3 regions of the Duganella dendranthematis genome follow, and region 1 is predicted to be linked to each of the others. Evidence: predicted binding sites of a transcription regulator. Region 1 holds the regulator's gene; each other region holds the start of a gene.
The links. Region 1 encodes HrcA, which represses chaperone genes, less so after heat shock. Its sites were predicted from a motif close to TTAGCACTCNNNNNNNNNGAGTGCTAA; they were not measured.
Positions count from the first base shown of each region.

Region 2: rpoH (RNA polymerase sigma factor RpoH) is a predicted target of HrcA. The motif match lies at 2,580-2,606, and genes of this name have one in related genera.
Region 3: groES (co-chaperone GroES) is a predicted target of HrcA. The motif match lies at 1,678-1,704, and genes of this name have one in related genera.

Region 1 is NZ_CP051684.1:1,883,729-1,887,878, forward strand. Features, by position in the region: gene HH213_RS08755 (outer membrane protein assembly factor BamE) at 1-523, opposite strand, end outside; gene fur (ferric iron uptake transcriptional regulator) at 706-1,137, shown strand; gene hrcA (heat-inducible transcriptional repressor HrcA) at 1,134-2,150, opposite strand; gene HH213_RS08770 (HAD family hydrolase) at 2,188-2,904, opposite strand; gene HH213_RS08775 (hypothetical protein) at 3,081-3,686, shown strand; gene HH213_RS08780 (hypothetical protein) at 3,718-4,150, shown strand, end outside.
Region 2 is NZ_CP051684.1:3,560,110-3,564,259, reverse strand. Features, by position in the region: gene ftsY (signal recognition particle-docking protein FtsY) at 1-829, shown strand, start outside; gene ftsE (cell division ATP-binding protein FtsE) at 849-1,505, shown strand; gene ftsX (permease-like cell division protein FtsX) at 1,502-2,422, shown strand; gene rpoH (RNA polymerase sigma factor RpoH) at 2,666-3,553, shown strand; gene HH213_RS16255 (hypothetical protein) at 3,708-4,150, shown strand, end outside.
Region 3 is NZ_CP051684.1:1,082,073-1,086,222, forward strand. Features, by position in the region: gene HH213_RS05095 (FAD-dependent monooxygenase) at 1-782, opposite strand, end outside; gene HH213_RS05100 (helix-turn-helix domain-containing protein) at 837-1,592, opposite strand; gene groES (co-chaperone GroES) at 1,789-2,079, shown strand; gene groL (chaperonin GroEL) at 2,127-3,776, shown strand; gene HH213_RS05115 (cupin domain-containing protein) at 3,865-4,150, shown strand, end outside.

The DNA.
Region 1 (4,150 bases):
CTTTCTTGGCGCTGCGCACCGGACCGGCGATGCGGGCGATGTATTCTTTTTCGGTCGGCAAGTTGCCGCCTTCCCAGCGCGCGACCTTGTTGTCCTTGTCGAAGAACACGATCACGCGGCTGGTGGTCACTTCGCCATTGCCGCGCGACAGGCGGAAGGCGTAATCCCAGCGGTTGCCGTGGAACGGGTCGGTCAGCAGCGCAGTGCCGAAGATGAAGCGGACCTGGTCCTGCGTCATGCCGACTTTCAACTGCGACAACATTTCTTCCGACACAAAGTTACCCTGCTGGATATCCGGGCGATACGGAGAGAAGAACCACATGAAGCGTTGCAGCTTGGTGGTGGTGGTGGTTTGCGCGCCTTTGCTGGCGTCCAGCGTCGGTGCGGCGTCTTGAACCTCGGTGGATTTCTCGCCCAGGGTGGTTTTGGTCGCGCAGCCGCCCAGCGCCAGCGCCACGCATGCGGTGGCGATAGGAGTGAAACGGTGCAACAAAGACTGCGAAAAAGCCTGGGTGACGCGCATAAATGTCCTCAATCTGGTCAAGCGTAAGTGCCGAAAAACGCTATATCATAAAGCACTCGCTGCGGGATGGGGCATTATCCGCCAAAACAAGTGCAAATCTTTGTAAATGCAAAATTCCGGACGGCCCCGGAGTGCGTTAAACTAGCGGCTAGCTATCGCCAACCACATTAAGAGTCTCGACCATGGGTAACAATCCGACCGATCTGAAGGCCAGCGGCCTCAAAGCCACGCTGCCACGCATCAAAATCCTGGATATTTTCCAGAATAGCGAAGTGCGCCACCTGACCGCCGAGGATGTGTACAAGATCCTGCTGGCCGACAACATGGATGTGGGCCTGGCCACGGTGTACCGCGTGCTGACCCAGTTCGAGCAGGCTGGCTTGCTCAACCGCAACCACTTTGAAAGCGGCAAGGCGATTTTCGAGCTGAACGCCGGTTCGCACCACGATCACCTGGTGTGCCTGGACTGCGGCCACGTGGAAGAGTTTTACGACGAGGCGATTGAAGAGCGCCAGCACGCCATCGCCGATGAGCGCGGCTTCAAGATTGCCGAGCATGCGCTGGCGATCTACGGCAACTGCACCAAGACCGCCTGCCCGCACCGCCCAGCCTAACTGTGGCTCAAGGCATTCGACAGTAGCTTCGCGGTGATATCGACAATCGGTATCACCCGTTCGTAGGCCATGCGCGTCGGGCCGATTACGCCCAGCGTGCCGACGATCTTGCCGTTGGCGGTGTACGGCGCGGTGACCACGCTCATGTCGTCCATTGGCACCAGGCTGGATTCGCCGCCGATATAAATCTGCACGCCGCTGGCCTTGGCCGACACGTCCAGCAGCTGCATCAAGCCGGTCTTCTGCTCGAACATATCGAACATCTGCCGCAGCGACGTCATATTCGACGACAAATCGCTGACCGACAGCAGGTTGCGCTCACCCGAGATGACCATGTCGTCCGAATCATCCTTCATCGCCTCGCTGCCGGCTTCCACCGCCACCTGCATAAGGCGGCCCATGTCGTCGCGCAGCTGCCGCACCTCGTTCTGCAGGCGCGCATGCACCTCGTCAAACGCCAGCCCGCCGTAATTCTGATTGATGTAATTGGCCGACTGCACCAGCTGCGCCGGGCTGTAGTCGACATCGGTCAGCAGCAGGCGGTTCTGCACGTCGCCATTCGGCGCCACGATCACCAGCAAAATGCGCTTCTCGCCCAGCCGCAGGAATTCGATCTGCTGGAACACCGATTCGCGCCGAGGGCTCAGCACCACGCCGGCAAACTGCGACAGCGACGACAGCATCTGCGCCGCATTGGTGATCATCTTCTGCGGCTGCGGCGACTGCAGGCGCAGCGGCGCGCCCATGGCTTGCTCGTCGAGCTGCTGCACCGTCAGCAGGGTGTCGACAAAGATGCGGTAGCCGCGCGGCGTCGGCACCCGGCCGGCCGAGGTGTGCGGGCTGGCCACATAGCCCAGCTCCTCCAGGTCCGCCATGATGTTGCGGATGGTGGCCGGCGACAGGTCCAGTCCGGAGATCTTGGACAGCGCGCGCGATCCCACCGGCTGGCCGTCCGCGATATAGCGTTCTACCAGGGCCTTGAGCAGGGTTTGGGCGCGTGTGTCGAGTTGCATGCTGATTTTCAGTGATTACAGGTAAGAGTTGTGCCTATTATGCACGGCTATGCTGCATCTGCCCATGAATCCAGGCCAGCAGCTCGTCAAACGTGGCGCAAATGGCGTCCGGCGTGACGCCCGCTTCCAGATGCGCCTGGCTGCCGTGACGATTCATCCACACTGCGCGCAGCCCGGCCGCTTGCGCCCCCTGCACGTCCAGCCGCAGGTCGTCGCCGACGTAGACCGCATCCTGCGGCGCCACCCCCATCGCCGCGCAGGCGGCATGGAAAATGCCGGGATCGGGCTTGGCGCGGCCGAACTGCGAGGACGACAGCGTGTACTCGAAATGGTGGTCCATGCCGATCACTTCAAGGTCGGCGTTGCCATTGGTGATCACGCCCAGCCGCAGCATGCCCTGCAACAGCGGCAGCACCGGCAGCACGTCGGCGTACGGCGCCACCATGTTGCGCTGGACGGCGAAGTGCTGCATCGAGCCTTCGATATGGGCCGGGTCTTCGCCGGTTTCGGCAAACACCTCGGCCAGCGCCTCGCGCCGCAGCTGGTACAGGTCGGCCACCAGCGCGGGCCGGCGCTCCAGCAGCGCCATGCGACGCACCCGCAGCTCGGCCACGCTGAAGGCTTCGGCGACGCGCGGCGCATGCTCGGCCAGCCAGGCGTGCCAGCTGACTTCGGCGGCCAGAATGACCGGACCGATCGGCCACAGGGTATCGTCCAGATCGAACAGCAGGGCAAGCGGGCGGCGTGGCGTCATGATGGCGAGGGAAAATGGCAAACACGCATATTGTAAGGCCAGCCGCCAGGGACACACGCTGTTACATCCATTTGCATGGGCTGTATTACCAAATGCACTAAAATACGCCGCACAAGTGTAATATGCTGCCTCCCGTGCGTGCTGCCGGTCCCTATTCGTTTTGGAGAGAGAGTTTTATGAAAAGTTCGTTTCTGCGTGCGGGTTTCGCCCTGCTGTGTGCCGTTATCCTGAGCTCGTGCGGCGGCAATAATGGCAGCTTGGCACTGTCCGGCACTATTACTTACAGCCCTACCGGAGCGACCATTACCGGTCTGACGCTGGTCAACAACGGCAATGGTGAAAAAGTCACCATCGATGCCGGCGCCACCAGCTTCATTTTCACCAAACTGCTGGCCGTCGACGAGAAATTCGACGTCGAAGTCGCCACCTCGCCAGCCGGCGCAGTCTGCACGCCGTCGGCCAACACCGGCACTGCCAGCGTCTATACCGTCTACTATGTCACCATTGCGTGTGTCGCCAACCCTTACGTCCTGGGCGGCACCGTCAAAGGCCTGACCACCACCGGCCTGGTGCTGGCCAACGGCGCCGACACCACCGCCGTACTGCCAGCCGGCGGCGCCGACGTCAAGTTCACCTTCCCAACCAAGGTCGGCAATACTGCCCAGTATGGCGTCACCGTGCTGACCCAGCCAACCGGCCAGACCTGCACCGTCGACTCGACGCTGAATCCGGGCACGATGCCGAACGCCGACCAGCTGGGCCTGGGCGTAACCTGCAAATAAGCTGCCGCCGTTCTAATCTTTGGAGAAATACATGAAATTTTCGTTAGTACGCGCCGTTGCGGCGCTGGCCGTGGTGGCCACCATCGCCGCTTGCGGCGGCAAGCAGCAGTTCACCGTACAGGGTTCGATCAGCAGCCTGAACAACAGCGGCCTGATCCTGGGCAACGGCGGCGAGCAGCTGAGCGTGGCGTCCGGCGCCACCAGCTTCGCCTTCACCAAGCAGATCAGCTACGGCACCGACTACAACATCACCATCATCAAGCAGCCTGACCACATGACCTGCGCGGTCTCGGGCGCCACCGGCTCGGCCGGCTACAACGTCGCCATCCAGGCGCTGGTGTCCTGCACCCAGAACAGCTACTCGCTGGGCGGCCAGTACAGCGGCATCACCCCGGCTGCCGACGGCACCGCGCGCACCGTGACCCTGCTGAACGGCTCGACCGGCGGTACCGCCGTGCTGACCA
Region 2 (4,150 bases), 1.7 Mb from region 1:
CATCGGCGCCAAGATCGACGACGACCTGTACGACGAGCTGGAAGCGGCGCTGCTGATGTCCGACGCCGGCGTCGACGCCACCGAATACCTGCTCACCGAACTCAAACGCAAAGTCAAGGAAGACAAGCTGCTGGACGCCGCCGCCGTCAAGGCCGCGCTGAAACAGCTGCTGATCGAATTGCTGACGCCGCTGGAGCGCCCGTTCGTGCTGGGCCGCCACACGCCGACCGTGATGATGATCTCCGGCGTCAACGGCGCCGGCAAGACCACCACCATCGGCAAGCTGGCCAAGCACATGCAGACGCACGGCCAGTCGGTGCTGCTGGCCGCCGGCGACACCTTCCGCGCCGCCGCCCGCGAGCAACTGATGGTCTGGGGCCAGCGCAACAACATCACCGTGATCTCGCAAGCCTCGGGCGATCCGGCCGCCGTGTCGTTCGACGCCGTGCAGTCCGGCAAAGCCAAGGGCATGGACGTGGTCATGATCGACACCGCCGGCCGCCTGCCGACCCAGCTGCACCTGATGGAAGAGCTGAAAAAAGTCCAGCGCGTGCTCGGCAAGGGTATGGACGGCGCACCGCACGAAACTCTGCTGGTGATCGACGGCAATACCGGGCAAAATGCGCTGGCGCAGGTGAAGGCCTTCGACGACGCCCTCAAGCTGACCGGCCTGGTGATCACCAAGCTGGACGGCACCGCCAAGGGCGGCGTGCTGGCCGCGATTGCGCGCGTGCGTCCGGTGCCGGTGTACTTCATCGGCGTGGGCGAGAAGATTGAAGACTTGCAGCCGTTTGTGGCTGCCGAATTTGTAGAAGCACTGCTTGGCTAATCCTACTCACCAGACCTCTATGATCGAATTCCGGAACGTCTCTAAACAATACTCCACCGATGTCATGGCGCTACGCGACATCTCCTTCACGGTGGAAAAAGGCGAACTGGTTTTCCTGGCCGGCCCTTCCGGCGCTGGCAAATCCACCCTGATGAAAATGATCGCCGCCATGGAGCGGCCGACTTCCGGCCAGGTCATCGTCAACGGCCAGGACATCAGCCGCATCAAGCCGGTGGCCGTGCCCTTCCTGCGCCGCAACTTGGGTTTGATCTTTCAACAACAGCGGCTGCTGACCGACCGCACCGTGCTGGCCAACGTCATGCTGCCGTTGCTGGTGACCGGCGCCTCCCACACGCAGGCCGAGCAGCGCGCCCGCGCCGCCCTCGATAAAGTCGGCCTCGGCGACCGCGCCAATGCCCAGCCGCTGGCCCTGTCCGGCGGCGAGCAGCAACGGGTATCGATCGCGCGCGCCATTGTCAACCGGCCGCAAGTGATCTTGGCCGACGAACCAACCGCCAATCTTGACCGCGCCAGCGCCAACAAAGTGCTGGATGCGCTGAAAGCCTTCAATTCGGTCGGCGTCACCTGCCTGATCTCCAGCCACGACGAACAGATGCTGGATGCCGCCGCGCGCGTCATCCACCTCAACCGTGGCCAGGTGGGAGAAGCAGCATGACCTACTGGTTCCGCCAACACCGCTATGCCTTATCCGCCGCGCTGGTACACCTGCGCCGTTCGCCGGGCAGCTTCCTGTTCAATATATTAGTCGTGGCGATCGCGCTGGCCCTGCCCTTCATGGGCGTGACGCTGCTGGACAATGTGCGGCCGATGTCGGAAACGCTGTCGGTCGATCCGGAAATCAGCGTCTTCCTGAAGCAGGACACGCCGCGCGACCAGGCCGAAGCGCTGGCCGTGCAGCTGCGCCAGACCGTCAAGGACAAGCAGGCCAAAATCGTCTTCACGCCACGCGAAAAAGCGCTGGATAACCTGAAAGACAAGAACGGCCTGGCCGATGTACTGGCCACGCTCGGCGACAACCCGCTGCCGGACAGCTACGTGCTGAAGCTGGACGCCTTCCGCAACGCCCAGGCCGGTGGCGACGTCGACCAGTTGGCCGAGCAGATCCGCGCGCTGCCGGGTGTCGATACCGTGCAGGTCGACTCGGCTTGGGTCAAGCGCCTGGCCGCGCTGATCAACATCCTGCGCCTGGCGCTGCTGCTGCTGGCGGCCACCTTGGGCACGGTGGTGGTGGCGGTGATCTTCAACACCATCCGCCTGCAGGTGCTGACCCAGCGCGAGGAAATCCTGGTGTCCAAGCTGATCGGCGCCACCGACAGCTTCATCCACCGCCCCTTCTACTACACCGGCGCGCTGCTGGGCCTGGGCGCGGGCGCACTGGCGCTGGGCGCCGTGACGGCGGCATTGCGGCCACTGAACACCGCGATTGCTGAATTTGCAAGGTTGTACGCATCCGAGTTTCAACTGGCGCCGCTGCCGCCGGCGGCCATGGCGGCCCTGCTGGCCCTGTCTGCCACGCTCGGCCTGATCGCCGCCCGCCTCTCGGTCAAGCGCCACACCGCCCGCCTTAACTGACATCCCCAGCCGTTTCGTGCGTCCGCGCACGGAACGCGCCATCCCCCAGGCTTAGGATGTTTTCCATCATTAAGCCCGCCCTAAGATCCATCGCGCATTCTAAACACATCGGGACTCCCGATAGTGTTCTACTATCAGGCCCATTTATTTTGGGTGATTGGCACTCATCGATAGAGAGTGCTAATATATGTCCATCAGAGTACATAAGTGCTCTCAAGCAGTATTCAAGCGAAGGAAACGAAAATGACTATGATGTCCGTGGTACCTGCCAAAAACAGTGCTCTGGGACTCGGGTTTAGTGGCAACCTGGGTAACCTGGATGCTTACATTTCGGCTGTCAATCGCCTGCCGATGCTGACGCATGACGAAGAGATTTCGCTGGCTAAACGCCTCAAAGACCAGGCTGACCTCGGCGCCGCCGAACGGCTGGTGATGTCCCACCTGCGCCTGGTGGTATCGATCGCCCGTGGCTACCTGGGTTATGGCCTGCCGCATGGCGACCTGATCCAGGAAGGCAATATCGGCCTGATGAAAGCGGTCAAACGTTTCGACCCGGATCAGGGTGTGCGTCTGGTGTCGTACGCCATGCACTGGATCAAGGCCGAGATGCATGAATACATTTTGAAGAACTGGCGTCTGGTCAAAGTAGCGACCACCAAGGCCCAGCGCAAGCTGTTCTTCAACCTGCGCAGCCACAAGACCGGCCTGGATGCGATGACGCCTGCCCAGATCGATCAACTGGCCAAGACGCTGGACGTCAAGCGCGAGGAAGTGATCGAAATGGAAACGCGCCTGAGCGGCCGTGACATCGCGCTGGAATCGCCGACCGATGATGAAGATGACAAGTTCGCGCCAATCGCCTACCTGTCGTCGGAAGCCTCCGAGCCGACCCGCGTGCTGGAAGCGGAACAGGTGACGCGTCTGCAATCGGAAGGACTGGAAGAAGCGCTGGGCAAGCTGGACGCCCGTTCGCGCCGCATCATCGAGTCCCGCTGGCTGGCGAACGACGACGGTTCCGGCGCCACGCTGCACACTTTGGCTGCGGAGTTCGGTGTATCGGCCGAACGCATCCGCCAGATCGAAGCCGCTGCGCTGAAAAAAATGAAAGGTGCGCTGGCTGCTTACGTCTAAGCCCGCACAGTAGTCTCCCCAGCTGCCGCCGGCGTTCGCGCCGCGCGGCACTTTTTTTGGCGCCTCCTTGAGCTAGCGCTGACCTCGTGCCGTTCGTGCGCCACGCTCATGGTCTTTTTGCTAAGCTTGCCTTCAATTGAGCAAGAGGTCTACCATGAAAACAACTATATTTCGTCAACTGATCGTGCTGCCATTGCTGGCCGCGATCATGGCCACCCTGTACGCCTGCGGCGCCGCTAACAGCCGCGCCCTTGCCGCGCCTGCGCATTTCACCACCGTCTATGTGCTGCGCCAGGGCGCCAGCGCGACCATCACCGGCGCCGCTGTCGCCAATCCCAGCGCCAGCATCGCCGCCAGCGCGCCGGTGGTGCGACTGGAACGTGTCAACGACAGCCGCTGCCACCCAGGCGCGGTGTGCGTCTGGGCGGGCTACATCAGCTTCAGCTTTGCGCTGCTGCAGCCGGACGGCAGCGCCAGCAACTTCGTCCTGTCCGACAACATGCCCAACGGCACGCCGAGCGTCACGCGCAATGGTTTGACCTTCACACTGGCTGGGTTCCAGCCGCAACAGGTGCCGGCGAAAAATGAGACGCCGCC
Region 3 (4,150 bases), 800 kb from region 1:
GTAGCCGAAATCCTGCGCAACACCGATTGCACGTGCGCCAGCGTGACCGCCTCGCCGCGCTGATGAAACGCGCCGCCATCAAAATCCTGGATAGCCAGGTAGCCGGGCTGCGTTTGAAAGTACATGCCGCGCGGCGTAACGTTGCGGCCGGAATTAAGCAGCTCCGGATTGGCGAAATCCACCTTCACCGTGTAGCCGGTGAATTCCGGCTCGGTGCCGGCGAACTCGAAACCGCCCTCCTTGCGCACCACGCTGCGCGCGCCGTCGCAACCCACCAGCCACAGTCCCTGGAAGCTGCTGTAGCCGGCCTTCACCGTAACGCTAGCATCATCCTGCTCAACGCCAGTCACGCCCACGCCACGCCGGATCTCAACGCCCAGCGCCTGTGCGCGACGCGTCAGCACCGCTTCGGTCTCCGCCATTTCAGAGATCATATTGGTGGGCGTGGAACTGGGCAGCCGATGCGGCCACTGTGCGGTATCGATATCGCCATACAAAAACGGAATACCAGCAAAATGCCCCGCCTGCGCCGAGCCCACATGACCAAACGGATTTTTGACACGTTTAGGCACTTCCAGCTGGTCGAGCAGGCCGCGACGATCCAGCGCCTCAATCGACGGCGCGTTCAGACCTCGTATGCCAAAGGGCATCTGCTTCAACGGCGAGTGCGGATCTTCCGCCTTCTCCAGAATCAGTACGGAACAGTCGGCCAGCGCCAGCTCGCAAGCGAGAAACAGGCCGACCGGACCGGCGCCTGAAATAATGATGTCATAAGTTTTCATGCCCGCAAGTCTAAATTCTGCGGGCCAGGCCGGATTGTACAAACGCGACAAAAATTACGGTCTTCGCTTGCGCGCGAACGCCGCCGGCGTCATGCCGCTGTAGCGCTTGAAATCGCGGCTCAGGTGCGACTGGTCGGTGTAGCCCAGCGCCTGCGCCAAGTCGGCAAGCTTGATGTCCGGCTCGGCCCACAGCCGGTTACGCGCCTGTTCAAAGCGCATCAGGCCGGACACGTCCTTCACCGTATGCCCGGACGACTGCTTGAACTTGCGCTCCAGCGTGCGCACCGTCGCATGCGCCGCTGCGGCCACCTCGCTGACCGGCAGCACGCCGCGCGCCTCCAGCATCGCCGCGCCGGCCTTGAACAGCGTAGGATCCAGCGCTGCCGGCTGTGCGCCGTTGAAGTAATCCGCCAGCAGCGCCACCGCATCCTCGATGCGCCCGTCAGCCACGCAGGCTTGCAAAGCCGGTTGCAGCGCCGCCACCGGATGCTCGAACGCGCGCAAGCCATCCCTGTCCGCCGGCAGGCCGAGCAAATCGAACACGGTCCACGGATAACAGCGGACGCCGATCACCTCCAGCACGTCGTCGGTGGTCAGATGCAGCGGCTGGTTGAGCAAACCCATCAGGAATGGCGACGGCAGTGGCTTGCCATCCAGATAACAGCTACCGAAGTAAAAAATGATCTCCGCATACCCATCCGGGATGATTTCGAAGCGCGGTCCATGGTCGGCGCGGCGGGTGTGCCAGAAGCACCGGATGGCGCCGCGCAACGGCTCAGGAGGCGCAAATTCGCGGTGAAGATCATGCATTGTAGTCATATCGATACTATTTTCATGTTTATTTGATGCTTCGCAAGCTTGTGCGCCTTGAAATGGACCGAGGTCGTCCCTATAATTAGCACTCGTTACGGTGGAGTGCTAACAGCACCCAGCTCAACTTTCCGTCGTAGCAATCTGATTGAAACGACAACCAACTGTACCATTGTTAAAAATTAAGGAGTTTTGTATGAACCTTCGCCCTTTGAACGATCGCGTAATCGTCAAACGCCTCGACCAGGAAACCAAAACTGCGTCCGGCCTGATCATCCCTGATGCGGCTGCTGAAAAACCAGATCAAGGCGAAGTCCTGGCGGTTGGCAATGGCAAGATCCTGGAAGATGGCAAAGTCCGTCCTCTGGATGTCAAGGTAGGCGACCGCGTCCTGTTCGGCAAATACGCCGGCCAGACCGTCAAGATCGACGGCCAGGAACTGATGGTCATGCGCGAAGAAGACATCATGGCGATCGTCACCAAGTAATTCCTGGTCCCGACTGATCCCACTCAACACCTCAAGGAGCAATAAACATGGCAGCTAAAGAAGTTATTTTCGGCGACGCAGCGCGCGCCAAAATGGTTGAAGGCGTGAACATCCTGGCTAACGCCGTTAAAGTCACCCTGGGCCCGAAAGGCCGCAACGTTGTGCTGGAACGTTCGTTCGGCGCCCCTACCGTCACCAAAGACGGCGTATCCGTTGCCAAAGAAGTTGAACTGAAAGACAAGCTGCAGAACATGGGCGCGCAAATGGTCAAGGAAGTTGCTTCCCGTACCAGCGACAACGCCGGCGATGGCACCACCACCGCAACCGTGCTGGCCCAGGCCATCGTGCGCGAAGGCATGAAGTTCGTTGCCGCCGGCATGAACCCGATGGACCTGAAGCGCGGTATCGACAAAGCTGTTGCAGCGACCGTCGAAGAACTGAAAAAAATCGCCAAGCCAACCACCACCTCGAAAGAAATCGCCCAGGTCGGCGCGATCTCGGCCAACTCGGACACCTCGATCGGCGAGCGTATCGCTGAAGCGATGGAAAAAGTCGGCAAAGAAGGCGTGATCACCGTGGAAGACGGCAAATCGCTGAACGACGAGCTGGACATCGTTGAAGGTATGCAGTTCGACCGCGGCTACCTGTCGCCATACTTCATCAACAATCAAGAGAAACAAGTTGCCGCGCTGGACAGCCCATTCGTCCTGCTGTGCGACAAGAAAATCTCGAACATCCGTGACCTGCTGCCGGTACTGGAACAAGTCGCCAAAGCTGGCCGTCCACTGCTGATCATCGCTGAAGACATCGAAGGCGAAGCACTGGCTACCCTGGTGGTCAACAACATCCGCGGCATCCTGAAAACCGTTGCTGTCAAAGCTCCTGGCTTCGGCGACCGTCGTAAAGCCATGCTGGAAGACATCGCTGTGCTGACCGGCGGCCAGGTAGTTGCTGAAGAAATCGGCCTGACCCTGGAAAAAATCACCCTGGAAGAACTGGGTCAAGCCAAGCGTATCGAAGTCGGCAAAGAAAACACCATCATCATCGATGGCGCTGGTCAAGCCGCTAACATCGAAGCGCGCGTCAAGCAAATCCGCGTGCAGATCGAAGAAGCGACCTCGGACTACGACCGTGAAAAACTGCAAGAGCGCGTGGCCAAGCTGGCCGGCGGCGTTGCCGTGATCAAAGTCGGTGCTGCTACCGAAGTTGAAATGAAAGAGAAAAAAGCCCGCGTGGAAGATGCACTGCACGCTACCCGCGCTGCCGTGGAAGAAGGCATCGTGCCAGGCGGCGGCGTTGCCCTGCTGCGCGCTCGTGCGCTGGTACAAGGCCTGAAAGGCGACAACCCAGACCAGGACGCAGGTATCAAGATCGTTCTGCGCGCCATGGAAGAGCCACTGCGCATGATCGTGCAAAACGCTGGCGAAGAATCGTCGGTAGTGGTTGCTGCTGTGTTGGCTGGCACCGGTAACTACGGTTACAACGCTGCCAACGGCACCTACGGCGACATGGTTGAAATGGGCGTGCTGGATCCAGCTAAAGTCACCCGCTCGGCACTGCAAAACGCAGCGTCGATCGCTGGCCTGATGCTGACCACCGACTGCATGATCGCTGAAGTCACCGAAGACAAACCAGCCGGCGGCATGGGCGGTATGGGTGGCATGGGCGGCATGGGTGGCATGGACGGCATGATGTAATGTTGCCGGCCGGCTGACTTAGCCTGCCAACAAGAGCCCGCGAAGCTTCGGCGACGCGGGCTTTTTTGCATCTGCTAAACTGATGCGCATGAAATTATTCCCTCTTTTGCTCGCCGCGCTGCCGGCCATCGCACTGGCGCAGGACGTGCCGCCGGTGCTGCATCCCGACCAACTGAATGCCATCCACGCCGCGCCCGGCGTCACGCTGTGGGAACTGAGCGGCCGCACCGCGCCCCCCGGCGCCCGCAGCGACAAGGTCAGCGTGGCGCTGTTCCGGCTCGAACCCGGCAAGGCCAGCGCGTGGAGCCACAACAAGCTGGGCGAGGAATCGTTCTTCGTGCTCAGCGGCGAGGGCGAGGTCTGGACCGACAGCA